Regions from separate parts of the Lysobacter sp. Soil_N_23 genome, predicted to be linked through region 2. Evidence: riboswitches for the same ligand, from Rfam matches in the RefSeq annotation. Region 2 holds a riboswitch; the other holds the start of a gene.

Region 1 (10,452 bases), on a different contig from region 2:
CGGGATCGCGCTGGCGGTGACCGCGATCTCCGAGACCGATCTGCCGCTGCTGGACCATGACCAGGAAAACCAGCTGCACCGGCTCGCCGCGATGACCACCTTCCTGAGCGTGACATCGGCGATGGTGCTGCAGTCCTGGCGCTTCCACTACGACGCGATCTGGCGCGTGCACGTGGCACTGGCGTTGCCCCTGGCGGTGGCCAGCTTCATCGCACTGTGGATCTACGCCTACTGGCACGGCATGCCGGAAGGCCTGCGGCAGAAGACGTTGATCTCGATGATCCTGCTGTGGCTGGGAACTGCCGCGTGGTGGTTGCGACATGAGCAGCTCGTGAGGCTGCAGCCGGTTGGGGATACGCCGCCAACGCCGGAGTAGGGCGGCTGCACGTCATCCCGCGAAGTCCACCCCGTCATTCCCGCGAAGGCGGGAACCACCACCCCGTCATTTCCGCGAAGGCGGGAACCTCCACCTCGTCATTCCCGCGCAGGCGGGAATCCATGGACGTTGCTCTCCCCCGCCGCGACCAAAAGCCCGTCATCCCCGCGAAGGCGGGGACCCAGCGACTTTCGTGCAACATCAACGGCAAATGGATCCCGGCTTTCGCCGGGATGACGGTTAAGGGACGAGATGACGGTTAAGGGGCGAGATGATGTGGGGAAACTGATGCGCTACGGGCCTGGATCCCGGCGTACGCCGGGATGACGGTGAGGACGGTGAAGACGGTGAGGTCGGTGGGACGGTGAGACGGTGAGGTAGTGATGACGGGTCGGGGCCCTCACCCGCCCGCGCTCAGATCCTCATGCAACAACCGATGAAACAAATGCTCCCCCGCCTCGCGCCGCACCGACAGCCGCCCGGTCGAATAAGCACGCGAATGCAACCCGCGCTGCACCGACTTGCAGATCGCCATGTCCTCGTCCTGGATCTGCTGCCCGACATCGACGCTGGCGCGGTTGCGCGCATACGCCGCCTCCGACACATCGTCGAACCAGAAATCGAAGATCACCTCGGTCTGGTTGACGCCCAGCGGCAGCACGAGGTTGGTGTCCATCATGCCCTCGTACCAGTTGATCATCAGGTTCGGGTGCATCCAGTAGTACAGCGCACGATCCCCCTTGCGCACCGCGGCGTAGTCCTCCTGCGCCTTGGCCGTGGTCAGCGGACTCGACTGCAGGCAGAAGCGGCCGCCGTTCTCGATGGCGTAGTTCTTGTAGTCCAGGACGCTGTCCAGACCCTTGTGCAGGTGCGGCACGTGGTAGCCACCGTCGAGGTAGTTGTCGACGAACACCTTCCAGTTGCAGTCGAACAGGTAATGGCGGCGTTCGAAGAAGTGCAGCTTCGACAGCTGCAGCGGGCGGATCTGCCCGATCAGGTCGGCGCCGAGGAATTCCTCCAGGCTCGGCCCCTGTGCATCCAGGCGCACGAACACCCAGTTCTCCCAGACAGCCGTGGCCACCGGTGCCAGCCCGTGCTGCGACCGGTCGAAATGGCATTCGCTGTTGAAGCTCGGCGTGCCCTTGAGCGCACCCTCCAGCGTGTAGGTCCAGCCGTGGTAAGGGCAGCGCAGGTTCTGCGCACAGCCCGACGGCTCGGTCATCACCGCCGCGGCATGGTGGCGGCAGACGTTGAAGAAGCCGCGCAGCTCGCCGTCGCTGCCGCGCACGACCAGGATGGGCTCCCCGGCGATCTCGCAGGTGACGTACTGCCCGGGCTCGCGCAACTGGTCCAGGCGCCCGGCCATCTGCCACGAACGCGAGAACGTCGTGCGCTTCTCGCGCTCGCCGATGCGCTCGTCGACGTACCAGGAGGCAGGAATGGTCGAGGCCTCCGCCAGCGGCAAGGTCGGGTCGTACTGGCCCAGCAGATCTGCTACGGATGAATTCATTCGCCTCGCCCTGATGCTTCCCCACGGCAAGATTTGCCCGCGACGACGATGGTGTCAATGCGTCTGCCGCAGCCCGGAGGTGCCCGGGCCGCCCCGTAGGAGCGAGCTTGCTCGCGACCCACCGTTACCGGCGCCGGTGACGGCTGATCGCGAGCAAGCTCGCTCCTACAGGAAACAAAAAAGGCCCGGCATTGCCGGGCCTTTCTGTGGATCGAAGCGACGCCTCAGTTCACCGGCGCATAGCGCAGCGTCAGGAACCACTCGCGGCCTGGCTGGTTGTAGAACGCCACAGTCTCGTAATCGCGGTCGAACACGTTCGCCACGCGCGCCTGCAGGGTCAGGTCGCGGGTGAGGGCGTACTCGGCGCGCAGGTCGAGGGTGCCGTAGCCGCCGAGGCGGCGGGTGTTGGCGACGTCATCAAAACGCGAACCTTCGCCGACGGCGGTCAGGCCGATGCGGAACGCACCGAAGGCGCGGTCGACGTCGAGGCGGGCGCTGTTCCTGGCACGACGGGCCAGGTCGTTGCCCTCGTAGAAGCCGCGGCGGTTCTCGCTGTCGAGGTAGCTGATCGCGCCGTTGATGGTCCAGTCGGCGATGGTGGCATCCGCCGACAGCTCGGCACCCTGCATGCGCGCGCTCTCGACGTTGTTGGGCAGGTTGATCGCGGCATCGAAGGCGATCAGGTCGTCGACGTCGGTGCTGAAGGTGTCGAGGTGGACGTTGAAGCCGTCACCCAGGTAGGCCAGGCCGAGTTCCCAGGTCTCGGAGTCCTCGGGACGCAGGTTGGGGTTGCCGAAGAACGGGTAGTACAGCTCGTTGAAGGTCGGTGCCTTGAACGCGCTGCCGTAGCCGGCGGTGACGCGCCAGTTGTCGGCGAACACCAGGCCCCAGGCCGCGCCGCCGGTGGTGTGGCCGCCGAACTGCTCGTTGTCGTCACGGCGCACGCTGGCCTCGAGCGACTGCGCGCCGAACTTGCCCTGGTACTGCACGAACGCGGCCTTGTTGTCGCGCTCGTCCTCGTCGTACTGCGTGGTGCTCTCGACGCTGTCGTTGAGCCAGTCCAGGCCGACGCTGAGCAACTGGTTGGTGGCAACGCCGAAGTCGCCTTGCAGCGTGGCGCTGTCGCGGTCGGTGCTGAAGAAGTCGAGGTAGGTGTCGCCGAGGAAGTTGTCGGACGAGTCGACGTTGCGGCCCGCGGTCAGGTGGACGTCGACGCGGTCGGACGGGTGCCAGCGCAGCTTGCCGCCGATGACCTGCTGGACGGTTTCGGCGCGGTCGGTGAAGTCGCCGTCGAACTCGTTGTCGCCTTCGTTGCGCAGGGCGTGGCCTTCCAGGCTCCACTGCTCGGTCAGGTTGATGCCACCGCGCAGCGACAGTGCGTCCTTTTCGTAACCATCGCGGTCGGGCTGCGAGTCCATGGCGATGAAGCAGCCGGCACCGTCGAACGTGGTCGGGTCGAAGAAGCCGTTGCAGGCGTTGATGCCGCTGGTGCGGGTGTGCTGGTAGTCGGCACCGAACCAGCCGCGGTCATTGCCGCCGCCGAAACCGACGCCGTAACCGAGGGTGTCGTTGCTGCCGCCGTCGAAGCGCACGCGCGGGGCGAAGGCGTGCTTGTCGCGACGCGTGAACACCTGGATCACGCCGCCGATGGCGTCGGCGCCGTACAGGCTCGAACGCGGGCCGCGGACGATCTCGACGCGGTCGATCATTTCGATCGGCAGGTCCTGGAATGCGGTCAGGCCCGAGGTCGCCGAGCCGACGCGGATGCCGTCGACCAGCACCAGCACGTGGTCGGATTCGGCGCCGCGCAGGAACAGCGTGGTGAGCTTGCCGTTGCCGCCCTGGTTGGACATCGAGATGCCGGCGCGGCCGCGCAGCAGGTCGGGCAGCGAGCGTGCCTGGCTGTGGCGGATCTGTTCGGCGTCGATGACTTCCACCGGTGCCAGCGCATCGTTGACGCTGATCGCGGTGCGGTTGGCGGTGACAATGACCTGGTCGAGGTCGGTCGGGTCGGTGGCGCCAGCGGTGTCCTGCGCGTGGGCGACCGCGGGTGCGGCGAGCAGGCACGCGACGGCGAGGGACAGAGTACGCAATTGCATCGATGATTCTCCAACGCACGGCTCGGGCCGTGACGGGCAACTGGGGAAGTCGCGAAAGGAGAGTGCACGAGGCTGCGGTGTGGGCGCACGGCGCCAACGTCGCCGCCGCGATGCCCTCCGCATCGCAACCAGGGGTGGGCAGCGCCGGTGAAGGCGCGTGACCCTGCTTCCAGGCCGGTCTCCGGACTCGCGAGTGGAGGCTTGTGCTCTCCGGCGCCGCGCCTTCCCGTGACATGCACAGTGGCGGATGCAGCGCTTGTACTCGCTTACCGTTGCGGGGGCAGTGCCGGAATGGTCCCTGCGGGGACGTCACCGGCTTCCCGTTTCAACCCGTCGGCAGGACGCCGCCGGGTCACCTCGAAGCGGGGCGCAGTCTACGCGATTAGCAGGTCGCTGCCCAAATGAGCCCGGCGCCGCCATCCGGGGCCCTCACCGTCATCACCACCCTCACCGTCATGAGCACCTCACCGTCATCCCCGCGAAGGCGGGGACCTAGTGACGTTGTCTTTGACGTTGTCGCGGCAGGCAGAGCAAATGGGTCCCGGCTTTCGCCGGGACGACGTGAGGTGGCGGAAGGCGTGATGGCCTGGGTCCCGGCGTTCGCCGGGATGACGGTAACCGACGGCAAAACCCTCAGTCCCGGTCTGCCGGCTCGTCCAGCAGCGACGGCATCGCCATCGTTTCCTCGGCGACCTGGGTCGTCGTCACCGGGCCTGCCGGCGGGCGGTAGCGCGGCGGCGGCAGCAGGGCGATGGCCGCTTCGGTGGCGGCGATCAGTTCGCTGCGGCGTTCGTCGGAGATCTCCTGCCAATGGCAGTCCTGCAGCGCGCCTTCGATGGCGTACAGCAGGTTCAGCGTCGGCTTGAAGCCGGCGCGCTTGACCCGCATGAACGCCTCGACCGTGCCGATCGCGGTCAGGTCCTCGCGCGAGCGCAGTCCTACCTGGCGCAACCAGGCCGCCGACTTGGGGCCGATGTTGCGCAGCTTGTCTGCGCCTTTTTCCCCGCCCTTACCGATAGTCATGCCAGCGACTCCACGAAAGCCTGGGCAATCGCTTCCAGGCCGCGCTGGTCGTCGGCGTCGAAGCGGTCGAAGTGCGGGCTGTCCAGATCGAACACGCCGATCAGCTGGCCATCCCCCCCCACAAGTGGCACGACCAGTTCAGAGTTAGACGCAGAATCGCAGGCAATGTGGCCAGGGAAGGCGTGGACGTCGGCGATCCGCTGGGTCTGGCGGGTGGTCGCGGCGGCCCCGCAGACGCCCTTGTCGAGCGGAATCCGGATGCAGGCCGGCAGCCCCTGGAACGGGCCGACCACCAGTTCGGTGCCATCGAACAGATAGAAACCGACCCAGTTCAGGCCCGGCAGGGAGTGGTAGACCAGGGCCGACAGGTTGGCGGCATTGGCTACGCGGTCGCGTTCGCCGTGCACCAGCGCCCGCGCCTGCTCGAGCAACTGTGCGTACTGTTCGGGCTTGGGCCCGCTTAGACTTTCGCTGGTGAACATAAATGCCTCTTTCCCGCAGTCTACCAGCGTGTGGCCCTCGAGCTTGGGATGGGCGGTCCGGCGATGAACAGGCGTGATGGCGGTGCCGGCTGGTTCGTCACCGGCACCGACACCGGCATCGGCAAATCACTGGCCACTGCGACCTTGCTGCACGCGCTGCGCGCACGCGGCCTGCGTGCGGTCGGCATGAAGCCGCTCGCCAGCGGCTGCGAGGTCACCGCCGACGGTCTGCGCAATGAAGATGCGCTGCTGCTGCAGGCGGCCAGCGAGCCGCGCCCGGCCTATGACGACGTCAATCCCTATGCACTGCTGCAGCCGCTGGCACCGGAACTGGCCGCAGCCGATGCCGGCGTGACGGTGCAGCTGCAGCCGATCCTGGAGGCGTATGCACGCCTGTCGGCGATGACCGATGCGGTAGTGGTGGAAGGCGTGGGTGGCTGGGCTGCACCGCTGTCGGCCGACCTCGACCAGGCCGACCTGGTGCGCGCGCTGGACCTGCCGGTGGTGATGGTGGTCGGCCTGCGCCTGGGCTGCATCAATCACGCGCGACTGACCGCGCGCGCGATCAGCGCCGATGGTTTGCGCCTGGCCGGCTGGATCGCCAACGACATCGATCCGCAGATGGCGCGCGCCGACGACAACTTCACGTTGCTGCGGCAGCGCCTGCCGATACCTTGCTGGGGACGGCTGCCTTTCCGCGATCGGCCCGACCCAGCCGCACTGGCCCATCTGCTGGCACCGATCAGCGCTTGAAACGGTCCGCATCCGGGCCTTCCTGTGCTTGATCCGGCCTGATGCCCCTCCGTGTGACTTCTGGGGGGTGGGCGGAAGACTCAGAATGCTAGACTGGACGGTATAGGAATTAAACCAATCTGAGCATCATCGCTCGTACATGACGGAATCGGAGTCCTCCCCCATGGTCAAGAACCCGCGCTCGGTGGCAATGGCCGCCGCGTTGGCCCTCGCACTCACCGCCTGTGGCGGCAAGGATCAGGCACAGGGGGGCGGCATGCCTCCTCCGGAAGTTGGCGTCGTCAAGTTGCAGCCCGGCAACGTGCCGCTGCAGAAGGAACTCGTCGGTCGTCTGGCCGCGTTCCGCAGCGCCGACGTGCGTGCCCGCGTGCCGGGCGTGCTCAAGCAGCGCCTGTATGACGAAGGCACCGACGTGAAGGCGGGGCAGGTGCTGTTCCAGATCGATCCGGACCAGCTGAAGGCGTCGACCGGCCAGTCGCAGGCCGCGCTCGCGGCAGCGGAAGCGACGTATGCCAATGCCAAGGCCGCGGCCGATCGCGCCCGCCGCCTGGCGCCGGCGAAGTTCGTCTCGCAGTCCGATCTCGACAACGCCCTGGCCGCCGAACGCAGCTCCGCCGCCGCGGTGAAGCAGGCGCAGGCCGCGCTGGCCGATGCTCGCATCAACCTGGGTTACGCCACCGTGCGTGCGCCGATCAGCGGCCGTGCCGGCAAGCAGCAGGTCACCGAGGGCGCACTGGTCGGTCAGGACGATGCGACGCTGCTGACCACCGTCGACCAGATCGATCCGCTGTACGTGAACTTCTCGGTCAGCGTCACCGAGCTCGAGCAGATCCGTCGCGCCCGCACCGGCGCCGGCACCGGCGAGGGCCAGGTCGAAGTGATCCTGCCCGACGGCAGCACCTACCAGCGCACCGGCACCATGGACTTCTCCGGCGACGTGGTCGATCCGGCCACCGGTGCGATCGCGATGCGCGCACGCATCCCCAATCCGGACAAGCACCTGCTGCCCGGTACCTACGTGACGCTGAAGGCGACGCTCGGCGAGCAGGCCAACGCCTACCTCGTGCCGCAGGTCGGCCTGCTGCGCGATGCCAAGAGTCCGTACGTGCTGGTGGTCGGAGCCGACGGCAAGGTCGCGCGCAAGGATGTCGTCACCGATCGCCTGCAGGGCGACAACTGGGTCGTCAGCAGCGGCCTGGCCGCCGGCGACCAGATCGTCGTCTCGGGCATCCAGCGCGCAACGCCGGGCCAGCCGGCGAAGGCCGCGCCGGTGGCCGCTGCCGGCACGCCTGCCCAGGACGCAAAGCCTGTCGCCAAGCCTGCCGCCGAGGCGCAGGCAAACAAGGACTGACCCCCCGCCATGTCCAGATTCTTCATCAACCACCCGGTCTTCGCCTGGGTCATCGCGATCCTGATATCGCTGTGCGGCGTGCTGGCGATCTTCAACCTCGGTGTCGAGTCGTACCCGAGCATCGCGCCACCGCAGGTCACCGTATCGGCGTCGTACCCGGGCGCGAGCGCCGAGACGGCCGAAGGCGCGGTCACGCAGGTGATCGAGCAGCAGCTCACCGGCATCGACAACCTCGTCTACTTCAACTCCTCGTCCAGTTCGAGCGGCGGCTCCAACATCACCCTGACGTTCGCACCGGGCACCGACCCGGACATCGCCCAGGTGCAGGTGCAGAACAAGGTCGCGCTGGCAACGCCGCGACTGCCGACCGAAGTGACCCAGCAGGGCGTGGTGGTGGCCAAGGCCAACGCCGGCTTCCTGATGGTGGTGGCACTGCGCGCCGACAGCGAGCGCTTCGACCGCGACAGCCTCAGCGACATCATCGGGTCGCGCGTGCTCGACCAGATCGCGCGCGTGCCGGGCGTGGGCAGCACCCAGCAGTTCGGCAGCGAATACGCCATGAACATCTGGCTGAACCCGGACAAGCTGCGCGGCTACGGCCTGTCGGCGACGCAGGTGCTGACCGCCGTGCGCGGCCAGAACGTGCAGTTCGCCGCCGGCAAGATCGGCGCCGATCCGGCACCGGCCGGGCAGGCGTTCACCGCGACGGTGTCGGCCGAGGGCCGCTTCAGCACGCCCGAACAGTTCGGCAACATCATCCTGCGCACCAACACCGACGGCACCAGCGTGCGCCTGCGCGACGTCGCCCGCATCGGCCTTGGCGCGACCGCGTACGGCTTCGACAGCCGCTGGGACGGCCAGCCGGCCGCCGGCTTCGCCGTCCAGCTGGCACCGGGCGCCAACGCACTGGGCGTGGCCGAAGCCATCTATGCGCGCATGGAGGAGCTGCAGAGCACCTTCCCGCCGGGCGTGAGCTGGTTCGCGCCGTACGACAGCTCGACCTTCGTCTCGGTCTCGATCAAGGAAGTGATCAAGACCCTGTTCGAGGCGATCGTGCTCGTCTTCCTGGTGATGCTGATCTTCCTGCAGAACCTGCGCGCGACGCTGATCCCGACCCTGGTGATCCCGATCGCGCTGCTTGGCACGTTCCTGGGCATGTACTTCATCGGCTTCACGATCAACCAGCTCAGCTTGTTCGGCATGGTGCTGGCGATCGGCATCGTGGTCGACGACGCGATCGTGGTGATCGAGAATGTCGAACGCATCATGACCGAGGAAGGCCTGTCGCCGAAGGCGGCCACGCGCAAGTCGATGAGCCAGATCAGCGGTGCGGTCGTGGCGATCACCGTGGTGTTGGCGGCGGTGTTCATCCCGTCGGCATTCCAGGGCGGTTCGGCCGGTGAGATCTACAAGCAGTTCGCCATCACCATCGCCATGGCGATGTTCTTCTCGGCGTTCCTGGCCCTGGGCTTCACCCCGGCGCTGTGCGCCACGCTGCTCAAGCCGACGGCCGACCACCACCGCGACAACTTCGTCTTCCGCAACTTCAACAAGTTGTACGACAAGGTCAGCAGCACCTACATCGGCCATATCGGCGGTGCGATCAAGCACACGCCGCGCTGGATGATGGTGTTCGGCCTGCTGGTGGTGCTGTGCGGCTTCCTGTTCACGCGCATGCCCGGCAGCTTCCTGCCCGAGGAAGACCAGGGCTATGCGATCGCCCTGATCGGCCTGCCGCCGGGCGCCTCGATCACCCGCACCAACGTCGTGCTCGACCAGGTCCGCGAGACCATGCAGAAGCAGGAAGGCTTCGACGGCATCTTCCAGGTCTCCGGCTTCAGCTTCGTTGGCCAGGGCGAGAACGTCGGCATCGCCTTCATCCGCCTCAAGCCGTGGGAAGACCGCAAGGTCACCGCCAGCGAGTTCATCCAGAACGCCAACATGGCGCTGTATGGCATCCGCGACGCGCAGATCTTCGTGATCAACCTGCCTACGGTCAGCGGCCTGGGCCAGTTCGGCGGTTTCGACATGTACCTGCAGGATCGCGGCGGCAAGGGTCGTGACGCGCTCGCAGAGGCGCGCAACACGCTGCTGGGCAAGGCCAACCAGAACCCCGCGCTCACCGCCGTGCGTCCGAACCAGCTCGAGGAGTCACCGCAGCTCAAGCTTGACGTCGATCGCGTGCAGGCGCAGTCGATGGGCCTGTCGGTGTCGGACATCTACAACTCGATCCAGCTGATGCTGGCGCCGGTGTACGTCAACGACTTCGTCGACTCCGGCCGCGTCAAGCGCGTGACCATGCAGGCCGACGCGCCGTACCGCACCGGTCCGGGTTCGCTGGCCAATTTCTACACGCCCAGCCCCGATGGCGATGCCGACGACACCGATCCCAACGGCGCGATGATCCCGCTGTCGAACGTGGTCAAGAGCCACTGGATCACCGCATCGCCGTCGCTGACCCGTTACAACGGTTACTCGGCGGTGGAGATCGTCGGTTCGCAGGCACCGGGCCACAGCTCGGGCGAGGCGATGAACGAGATGCAGAAGATCGTCGAGGAGGACCTGCCGGAAGGCTTCGGCTATGACTGGACCGGCCAGTCGTACCAGGAAATCCTCTCGGGCAACCAGGCACCGGCGCTGTTGGCGCTGTCGATCCTGGTGGTGTTCCTGTGCCTGGCGGCGTTGTACGAGAGCTGGTCGGTGCCGGTGGCGGTGCTGCTGGTGGTGCCGCTGGGTGCGCTGGGCGCGGTGTTGTTCTCGCTGATGCGCGGCCTGCCCAACGACATCTACTTCAAGATCGGCCTGATCACGGTGATTGGCCTGGCGGCGAAGAACGCGATCCTGATCGTCGAGTTCGC
Region 2 (10,452 bases):
CTCGATGCCTCGGTCGCCGCGGTGAATCAAGGCGGCAAGCGCAAGGGCGCGGCCTGCGTGTACCTGGAACCGTGGCACGCCGACGTCGAGGAGTTCCTGGAACTGCGCGACAACACCGGCGACGAAGCGCGGCGCACGCACAACCTCAACCTGGCCAACTGGATCCCCGACGAGTTCATGCGCCGCGTCGAGGCCGATGGCGACTGGTCGCTGTTCGACCCGGCCAAGGTGCCGCAGCTGACCGACCTGTGGGGCGAGGCCTTCGACCGTGCCTACCACGCCGCCGAAGTGGCCGGTCTGGCGGCGCGCCAGGTCAAGGCACGCGAGCTGTACAGCCGCATGGTGCGGACGCTGGCGCAGACCGGCAACGGCTGGATGAACTTCAAGGACAAGTCCAACCGCGCCTGCAACCAGACCCTGCGCGAAGGCAACGTGGTGCACCTGTCGAACCTGTGCACCGAGATCCTGGAAGTCACTTCGCAGGACGAGACCGCGGTGTGCAACCTGGGGTCGATCAACCTGTCGCACCACGTCAAGCTGTTCGCCGAAGGCCCGGTGCACGGCGAAGACGGTCGCTTCGATTTCGAGAAGCTCGCAGAAACCGTGCGCCTTGCCGTGCGCCAGCTCGACCGCGTGATCGACCTCAACTTCTACCCGATCGAGACTGCGCGCCGCGCCAACCTCAAGTGGCGCCCGGTCGGCCTCGGCGTGATGGGCCTGCAGGACGTATTCTTCAAGCTGCGCATGCCGTTCGATTCCGAGCAGGCGCGGGCGCTGTCGAAGCAGATTGCCGAAGCGGTGTATTTCCATGCGCTGTCCGCCTCGAACGAGCTGGCGATGGAACGCGGTCGTCATCCTTCTTTTGCCGACACGCGCGCGTCGCAGGGCGAGCTGCAGTTCGAAGCCTGGGGCGTGACGCCGTCCGAGGCCCACGGCTGGGACAGCCTGCGTGCCCGCATCGCCGAACACGGCCTGCGCAACTCGCTGCTGATCGCGATCGCGCCTACCGCGACCATCGCCTCGATCGCCGGCTGCTACGAGTGCATCGAGCCGCAGGTGTCGAACCTGTTCAAGCGCGAGACGCTGTCGGGCGACTTCCTCGTCGTCAACCGCTACCTCGCCGAGGAGCTCAAGACGCTCGGCCTGTGGACGCCGGAGCTGCGCGACCGCATCAAGATGGCCGAAGGTTCGATCCAGGGCATCACGCAGATTCCCGAGTCGCTGCGCGCGGTCTATCGCACCGCGTGGGAACTGCCGATGCGTTCGCTGATCGACATGGCCGCCGACCGTGGTGCCTTCATCGACCAGAGCCAGTCGCTGAACCTGTTCATCGAGAGCCCGAACATCGGCCAGCTGTCGTCGATGTACATGTACGCGTGGAAGAAGGGGCTCAAGACCACCTACTACCTGCGCTCGCGTCCGGCGACGAAGATCGCCAAGGCCACCGTCAGCGGCGTAGTCGAGGCGGCCAAGCCGGAGTACAGCGCGGTCGAAGCGGTGGCGTGCTCGCTGGAGAACCCGGAAAGCTGCGAAGCCTGTCAGTAACCCTCCGACGTAGCCCCTCTCCCGCTTGCGGGAGAGGGGTTGGGGTGAGGGCAGCTCCACCCGCACCGCGAAGAGCGCCCTCATCCGCCCTTCGGGCACCTTCTCCCGCCAGCGGGAGAAGGGAACCCACAAGAAAACCTTCCCTTCAGCCGGCGTGCGACGCGCGAACTGCCTCCCTCCCCTCGCGGAACGCAGCGTCGCCCGCCCCTGAAGGGCAAGGTCCACCGAGGCAACACCATGTCCGACACCCGCCTGCTCGACCCCGGCTTCGACCTCACCCTGCGGCCAATGCGCTACCCGCAGTTCTACGAGATGTACCGCGACGCGATCCGCAACACCTGGACCGTGGAAGAGGTCGATTTCTCGCTCGACGTCAACGACCTCAAGCACAAGCTCGGACCGGCCGAGCGCCACCTGATCGAGCGCCTGGTGGCCTTCTTCGCCACCGGCGACAGCATCGTCGCCAACAACCTGGTGCTTAACCTGTACCAGCACATCAACGCGCCCGAGGCGCGCATGTACCTGTCGCGGCAGCTGTACGAGGAAGCGCTGCACGTGCAGTTCTACCTGACCCTGCTCGACACCTACCTGCCCGACCCGGTCGCGCGCGCCAAGGCGTTCGATGCGGTGCAGAACATTCCCTCGATCCGCGCCAAGGCCGAGTTCTGCTTCAAGTGGATCGATTCGATCCAGGACATCCGGCGCATCGAAACCGCGGAGCAGCGTCGCCAGTTCCTGCTCAACCTGATCTGCTTCGCCTGCTGCATCGAAGGCCTGTTCTTCTTCGCCGCCTTCGCCTACGTCTACTACCTGCGTTCGCGCGGCCTGCTGCACGGCCTGGCGTCGGGCACCAACTGGGTGTTCCGCGACGAGAGCTGCCACATGGCCTTCGCCTTCGAAGTGATCCGCACCGCGCGCAGCGAGCAGCCGGAACTGTTCGACGACGAGTTGCAGCGCCAGGTCGTGCAGATGCTGGAGGAAGCAGTGGAGTGCGAGATGCAGTTCGCCCAGGACGTGCTGTCGGGCGGCGTCGCCGGCCTCTCGCCCAAGGACATGCGCCAGTACCTGCAGTACTGCGCCGACCAGCGCCTGGCGCAACTGGGCATGCCGCGCCATTTCGGCGCGACCAATCCGTTCGCGTTCATGGACCTGCAGGACGTGCAGGAAGTGACCAACTTCTTCGAGCGGCGCGTCTCGGCCTACCAGGTGGGCGTGCAGGGCGAGGTCGCCTTCGATGCCGCGTTCTGACGCGGCTTCGCTCCCTCTCCCGCGCGCGGGAGAGGGCCGGGGTGAGGGCAAGGCCGCGCCCGCGCCCCCCACCGAAGCCCGCATGACCGAAATAGTCTTCCCCGACCACACCAACCACCTCGGCACCCTGTTCGGCGGCCAGGCCCTGGCGTGGATGGACAAGGCCGCCTTCGTCGCCGCCTCGCGCTATGCGCGCAGCACGGTGGTCACCGCACGATCGGAACAGATCGACTTCCACGTCGCCGTGCCCAAGGGCGCGCTGGTCGAACTGGTCGCGCGCGTGGTCGCCACCGGACGCAGTTCGCTGCAGGTGGAAGTCGACATGTACCGCGAGGACCTGATGACCGGCGACACGCAACTGGCCACGCGCGGCCGCTTCACCATGGTCGCGCTCGACCTGCACGGCCAGCCGACACCGGTCCCCGCGCTGAAGCCATTCGACGATTGACGCCTCCTGCCTGCAGGGCTAACGTAGCGGCGTCGTGGTGATCATCGCTTCATAAAGATGGAGCGATGTGACAAGTACCGCCGGGCAACCGGCGGCGCCAGAGGGAATCCGGTACGGACGCCAGTCCAATTCCGGAGCTGCCCCGCAGCGGTATATGGGAACGACCGCCATCCATGCACTGGGCGCTGAGCCCGGGAAGCGATGGTCAGTAGATGAGGACCTGGTGTCCTCGCGCCCACAAGCCCGAAGACCTGCCCCGACCGGAGGGTACGCCCTCCGCCCGACCCCCGACCGCACGGCTCGCGCCGCGCGGCCGGTTCGCCCGCGGGGGCGAAGGTCGAAGGCAGGTCCCGGTCCCGACGCCGCTTGCGGCAGCGGGCGCGTGCCCATGCCCTCCTTCGTTGCCCTGCGTCATGCATAACGCATCGCAGGTACATCACCATGATCCAGGTAACCCATCTCGGCTTCTCGCGCATCGGCGCGCGACGCGAACTCAAGCAGGCCCTCGAATCGTTCTGGAAAGGCCAGACGACATCGGCGGACCTTCACGCAACCGCACGCGAACTGCGTGCCCGGCACTGGCAGCTGTCACGCGATGCCGGCGTCGACGTCGTTCCCTGCAACGACTTCTCCCTGTACGACCACGTGCTCGACACCGCGGTCCTGTTCGACGCCATCCCGCCCTCGCACCGCGACGTGTTCGAGGCAGACCCGCTGGCGGGCTATTTCGCCCTCGCCCGCGGCCTGCAGGACAGCCAGCACGACCTCCACGCGCTGGAGATGACCAAGTGGTTCGACAGCAATTACCACTACCTCGTGCCGCAGTTCCAGGTCGACCAGACGTTCCGCCTGCGCGGCGACAAGCCGCTGGCCGAACTGCGTGAAGCCCAGGCGCTGGGGCTGGAGGCGCGCCCGGTGCTGCTCGGCCCGGTGTCGTTCCTCAAGCTGGGCAAGCGTGAAGATGGCGGCTGCCCGCTGGAACTGCTCGACTCGCTGCTGCCGGCCTATGTGCAACTGCTGCAGCAGTTGAAGAGCGCCGGTGCATCGTGGGTGCAGATCGACGAACCCTGCCTGGTACTCGACCTGGGCGACGCCGACCGCGACGCCTATCGTCGGGCCTTCGCCGCACTGGCCGCGGCCGACGTTCCGCAGATCCTGCTCGCCACCTACTTCGGCGATCTGGGCGACAACCTGGAGCTGGTCGCCGGGCTGCCGGTCGGCGCACTGCACATTGATCTTGCACGCGCGCCGCAGCAGCTCGGGCGCGTACTGGCAGCGTGGCCGGCCGAGCGATCGCTGAGCCTCGGCATCGTCGATGGGCGCAACGTGTGGCGCACCAACCTCGATGCGGCGCTGGCGCTTGTACGCACGGCTGGACCGCGCGTGCGATGGCTGGCGCCCTCGTGCTCCCTGCTGCACGTGCCGATCGACCTGGAGCTCGAGCGCAAGCTGCCACAGCCCCTGCGCGGCGGCATGGCGTTCGCGCGCCAGAAGCTGGAAGAGCTGCGACTGCTCGCCGATGCCCACGCTGACAATGCAGCCGCGGCGACAGCGATCTCCACCGCACAGGCGGCCCGCGCCGCACATCGCAACGCGCCGGAACTGCGCAACGCAGGTGTGCGCTCGCGGATGGCCGACCTTGTGCCGGCGATGAGCCGGCGCATCACCCCCTATCCGCAGCGCGCGCGACTGCAGCACGAGCGCCTGTCACTGCCGCCGCTGCCGATCACCACGATCGGTTCGTTCCCGCAGCTGTCGCTGGTGCGCAAGGCACGCGCCGACCACAAGGCCGGCAAGCTCGATGACGCCGGCTACCGCCAGTTCCTGGAGCGCGAGATCGACAACTGCCTGCGCGAACAGGAAGCCATCGGCCTGGACGTGCTGGTGCACGGCGAGTTCGAACGCAACGACATGGTCGAGTACTTCGGCGAGCAGCTCGACGGCTTCGCCTTCACTTCCCACGGCTGGGTGCAAAGCTACGGCTCGCGCTGCGTGAAGCCGCCGGTGCTGTACGGCGACGTCAGCCGGCCGCGCGCGATGACCGTGGAGTGGACCTCCTACGCGCAGTCGCGCACGCAGTATCCGGTGAAGGGCATGCTGACCGGGCCGGTCACCATCCTGCAGTGGTCGTTCGTGCGCGACGACCAGCCGCGCGCCGACACCTGCCGGCAGATCGCGCTGGCCCTGCGCGATGAAGTGCTGGAGCTGGAAGCGGCCGGCATCGCCATCATCCAGATCGACGAACCGGCCTTGCGCGAAGGCCTGCCGTTGCGACGCGAGGACTGGCCGCACTACCTGGCCTGGGCAGTGGAGGCGTTCGGCCTGGCCGCCGGTGCGGTGGCCGACACCACCCAGATCCACACCCACATGTGCTACGCCGAGTTCAACGACATCATCGACGCGGTCGCCGCGCTCGATGCCGACGTGATCTCGATCGAGACCTCGCGCTCGCGGATGGAACTGCTCGATGCCTTCGCCAGGTTCCGCTACCCCAACGGCATCGGCCCGGGCGTGTATGACATCCACGCCCCGCGCGTGCCGTCGCCGGCGGAGATCGGCGAACTGCTGGACAAGGCGTTGCAGGTGATCCCGGCGGCGCAGCTGTGGGTCAACCCGGACTGCGGCCTGAAGACGCGCGCCTGGCCGGAAGTGCGCAAAGCGCTGAGCGCGATGGTCCAGGCCACGCGCGAACTGCGCCTGGGGCTGGCCACGGCCTGACAGCGATGGAGCCGCCCGCCCGGCACCACGGGCGGGCGGCCTGCGACACACCCTTGCATCCGGCTCCATTGCATCCGGGCCGGACGCAGGCCTAAATAGCCGAAATCCTTGACGGGAATCGTCGCTGCCATGTCGCCAATGCGCTTACCCCGCAGCCATGTCGTCTGGCTCGCCCTGATCGCGATCGCGCTGTTCGTCCTGCGGCTCTTCAGCAACCAGCACTATGGCTTCCATCGCGACGAGCTGGCGCTGCTCGACGATGCGCGCAGCCTGGCCTGGGGCTACGTCGCCTACCCGCCGCTGACGCCGGCACTGGCGCGGATCTCGCTGGAGCTGTTCGGCGATTCGCTCAGCGGCTTCCGTGTGTTCGCGGCGCTGGCGCAAAGCATCGCCGCCGTGCTCGCCGGCCTGATTGCGCGCGAGATGGGCGGCACCCGCGCCACGCAGATAGTCGCTGCGCTGTTCGCCGCACTGGCGCCGTTCTCGATGGTCGCCGGCGGGCTGATGCAGTACGTCAGCATCGACTACCTGTGGTGGGTGCTGCTGGCCTGGCTGGTGCTGCGACTGGTCAACAGCGGCGACGCGCGGTGGTGGCTGGCGATCGGCGCGGTCATCGGCCTGGGCATGCTGACCAAGTACACGATGGTGTTCTTCGTCGCCGGGATAGTGGTGGCGACGCTGGCAACGCCGCTGCGCGCGCACCTGCGCAGCCGCTGGCTGTGGCTCGGTGCGGTGCTGTCGCTGCTGCTGTTCCTGCCCAATGCACTGTGGCAGTGGCGGTACGACTTCATCTCGCTGGATTTCCTGCAGTCGATCCATGCGCGCGATGTGCGCATCGGCCGTACCAAGGACTTCCTGATCGAGCAGCTGTACGGCAACGCTGGGCTCATGGCCCTGCCAGTCTGGTTGGCCGGGCTGGCGTGGCTGGTGCTGTCCAAGGCAGGCCGGCGCTACGCGGTGGTCGCATGGATGTACCTGGTACCGCTGCTGCTGTTCGTGCTCGCCCAAGGCCGCTCCTACTACCTGGCCGGCGCCTATCCGATGCTGCTTGCGGCCGGTTGCGTCGCGATCGAGCAGTTCCTGCACCGGCAGGGTCCGTTGCGCGCAGGCTACGCGCTCACCGGCACCGCCCTGCTGACCGTGTGGGTCGTGGCGATGGCCATAGGCAGCGGATTGATCGGCCTGCAGTTTGCCAAAGTCAATTCAACCGGCTGGCGAATCAGCCGGGCGGCGCACGACAACTTCGCCGAGCAGATCGGATGGCCGGAGCTGGTGGAGGAAGTCGCGCGCATCTACCACGAACTGCCGCCAGCCGAGCGCGAGCACACCGCGGTGTTCACCAACAACTACGGCGAGGCCGGGGCAATCAACCTGTATGGACCGAAGCTGGGATTGCCGATGGCGATCAGTCCGGTCAATTCGTACTGGTACAAGGGCTATGGTGCGACGCCGCCGCAGACGGTGATAGTGCTCGGCGATTCACCCGCGGACATCGCCGATGCACCGGCCCATTGCGTGTTCGCCGGTCGGGTCCGCAATCGCTACAACGTGCCTAATGAGGAAACGCGCGACCACCCCGACATCTTCATTTGCCGCGACCTGCGCATTCCGTGGCAGCAGGCGTGGCCGAAGATGCAGAAGTTCGGTTAGGCGCTTCCGGCAATGGGTACGCCGAGCGGCAGGGCGCCCTTGCGTTCCTGCAGGCCGAGGCCGTAGCGCAGGCTGTAGCCGATCTTGCTGGCGTGTTCGCAGGCCAGCGCGGCGTGCTCGGGTGCAAGCAGCGACTCCGCGGTCTTCTGCCACAGCGACAGCCATTGGTCGAAATGCTCGGGGCGGATCGGGTGTGGCCGATGCGCGGCCATGGGCTGGCCGCGGTAGCTGCGCGTGCCGAGCAGGACCGACGACCAGAACGACGTCAGCAGCCGCTTGTGCTCGGGCCAGTCGTCGATGGCGGCATTGAAGACGGGGCCGAGTTCCGGATGGACGCGGACCTGCTCGTAGAAGCGGTCTACGAGGGTCGCCAGCTGTTGCTCGTCAAGCTGTCTGGATTCGCTCATTGCGGCCATAGCTGGGGGCGTTCCGTTCGGAAAACAAGGTGAGCCGCGCCTTGCTGGCGGAGAACCGAAGCAACGTCCATGGGTTCCCGCCTTCGCGGGAATGACGAGCATCAGAGCAACGACGCTGGGTCCCCGCCTTCGCGGGGATGACGGTCTTCTTTAGCCCCTCTCCCGCTTGCGGGAGAGGGGTTGGGGTGAGGGCCCCCGAAGACCATGCAACGAAACTACGAAGCGTCGTCCGCCGGGCCGGGGATTGCGCAGCAGCGGGCCATGGATGGCCCGCGCCCCGCATTCGGACAGGATGTCCGACCAAGGGGCGGAGCAATCCCCGGCCCGGCGGACGACGCCGCTCCGCAGACGCAAGCCCGACACGCAACACGCAAAAGCACCAGCAGGTCCCTCACTACGTTCGGGACGACAAGCACCGAGAGCCTTCACGCAGGGGCAGGGAGAACCAAAAAAACAAGGCCGGCAAAATGCCGGCCTTGTCCGTGATGCAGCAGGTGCGCGCCTTACTTGCCGGCGACAACCTTGACCATCTCGAGGCACTTGTTCGAGTAGCCCCACTCGTTGTCGTACCAGCTGACCAGCTTGACGAAGGTGCCGTCGAGCGCGATGCCGGCTTCGGCGTCGAAGATCGAGGTGCGCACGTCGCCGCGGAAGTCGGTCGCCACGACCTTGTCCTCGGTGTAGCCCAGGATGCCCTTGAGCGCGCCTTCCGACTGCGCCTTCATCTCCGCGCAGATCTCGGCGTAGGTCGCCGGCTTTTCCAGCTCGACCGTCAGATCGACCACCGACACGTCAGAAGTCGGCACACGGAAGGCCATGCCCGTGAGCTTCTTGTTGAGCTCCGGGATCACCACGCCAACGGCCTTGGCCGCACCGGTGCTGGACGGAATGATGTTCTCCAGGATGCCGCGGCCGCCGCGCCAGTCCTTGTTGGACGGACCATCGACGGTCTTCTGCGTCGCCGTGGCAGCGTGCACCGTGGTCATCAGGCCGCGCTTGATACCCCACTTGTCATTGACGACCTTGGCAATCGGCGCCAGGCAGTTGGTGGTGCACGAAGCGTTGGAAACGATCGCCTCGCCGTTGTACTTGGTGTGGTTCACACCGTAGACGAACATCGGCGTGTCGTCCTTCGACGGCGCCGACAGCACGACCTTCTTCGCGCCGGCATCGAGATGCTTCTGCGCGGTGACCTTGTCGAGGAACAGACCGGTGGATTCGATGACGACGTCGGCGCCGACTTCATCCCACTTCAAGTTGGCCGGATCGCGCTCCTGGGTCAGGCGGATCTTCTTGCCGTTGACCAGCAGCGTGTTGCCCTCGACCTTCACGTCGCCCTTGAAGCGGCCGTGGACGGAATCGTAGCTGAGCATGTAGGCCAGGTAGTCCGGCTCCAGCAGGTCGTTGATGGCGACGATCTCGATCTCGCCATTGAAGTTCTGCACGGCCGAGCGCAGCACGTTGCGCCCGATGCGGCCGAAGCCGTTGATACCCACCTTGATGGTCATAGCTGGAAAACTCCTGCGGCCGCGCCCGGCGCGGCGGATGGACGGGGAACGCCCATTCTAACAGGCCCGCCCGCGGGCCCGGGATGAAAGGGTCACCGCGGCTCAAGGGCGACTTGATCAGGGGCGACTTGATCCGGATCAAGCGCGTCCGCAGGCTCCTGCAGACACTGGAGCCCTCCTACAACGAGGCTCCCCCATGCACAAGCCGCTTCTGTCCTGCGCCGTCGCACTCGCCCTCGGCAGCGCCGCCCTCCCCGCCCTGGCCCAGTCCGCCGGCGACTGGACCCTGGGCGTCGGCGTCCACGCCGTCGACCCCAAGTCGGACAACGGCCGCCTGGCCGGCGGAACCCTCGACGTCGACGTCGACCGCGACTTCAAGCCGAGCCTGACCTTCGAATACTTCGTGCGCGACAACCTCGGCGTGGAAGTCCTCGCCGCCTGGCCGTTCGAGCACGACATCAACATCGTCGGCCTGGGCCGGGTCGGCAGCACCAAGGAGCTACCGCCTACAGTCTCGCTGCAGTACCACTTCAACGGCCAAGGCAAGATCTCGCCGTTCGTGGGCGCGAGCATCAACTACACCGCGTTCTTCAGCGAGGACACCACGGGTGCGCTGGCCGGCAGCAAGCTCAAGCTCGACGACTCCTGGGGCCTGGCGGCGCATGCCGGCGTCGACTTTGCGGTCGGGCAACGCGGCGCGATCCGTATCGACGCACGCTGGATCGACATCGATACCGATGTCGCCCTCGACGGCGCCAGGCTGGGCACGGTCGCGATCGACCCGATCGTCTACGGCGCTGCCTACGTCATGAAGTTCTGATCATGGCGTTCCGGGGCCGCGTTTCAGCCGCGAACACCCCGCCACGCAAAGGAGTGTCATCGCAGGTCGGCTAAAGTGCGCGCCATGATCAGAGCCCTC

The links. A riboswitch is a leader RNA that binds a small molecule or an ion and turns the genes downstream of it on or off. The one in region 2 is predicted to bind cobalamin.
Region 1: another riboswitch for cobalamin. It lies ahead of btuB (TonB-dependent vitamin B12 receptor); the one in region 2 lies ahead of metE (5-methyltetrahydropteroyltriglutamate--homocysteine S-methyltransferase).

What each region holds. Positions count from the first base shown of each region.
Region 1 is NZ_JBDGKY010000007.1:120,072-130,523, reverse strand. Features, by position in the region: gene AC3A3X_RS07815 (DUF998 domain-containing protein) at 1-376, shown strand, start outside; gene AC3A3X_RS07810 (aromatic ring-hydroxylating oxygenase subunit alpha) at 777-1,886, opposite strand; gene btuB (TonB-dependent vitamin B12 receptor) at 2,111-3,985, opposite strand; cobalamin riboswitch at 4,141-4,360, opposite strand; gene AC3A3X_RS07800 (TfoX/Sxy family protein) at 4,619-5,008, opposite strand; gene AC3A3X_RS07795 (GAF domain-containing protein) at 5,005-5,490, opposite strand; gene bioD (dethiobiotin synthase) at 5,554-6,243, shown strand; gene AC3A3X_RS07785 (efflux RND transporter periplasmic adaptor subunit) at 6,407-7,594, shown strand; gene AC3A3X_RS07780 (multidrug efflux RND transporter permease subunit) at 7,604-10,452, shown strand, end outside.
Region 2 is NZ_JBDGKY010000015.1:56,257-66,708, reverse strand. Features, by position in the region: gene AC3A3X_RS12425 (ribonucleoside-diphosphate reductase subunit alpha) at 1-1,545, shown strand, start outside; gene AC3A3X_RS12420 (ribonucleotide-diphosphate reductase subunit beta) at 1,783-2,793, shown strand; gene AC3A3X_RS12415 (acyl-CoA thioesterase) at 2,876-3,241, shown strand; cobalamin riboswitch at 3,316-3,496, shown strand; gene metE (5-methyltetrahydropteroyltriglutamate--homocysteine S-methyltransferase) at 3,683-5,959, shown strand; gene AC3A3X_RS12405 (glycosyltransferase family 39 protein) at 6,098-7,609, shown strand; gene AC3A3X_RS12400 (group III truncated hemoglobin) at 7,606-8,016, opposite strand; gene gap (type I glyceraldehyde-3-phosphate dehydrogenase) at 8,529-9,533, opposite strand; gene AC3A3X_RS12390 (OmpW/AlkL family protein) at 9,730-10,353, shown strand; gene AC3A3X_RS12385 (S1/P1 nuclease) at 10,438-10,452, shown strand, end outside.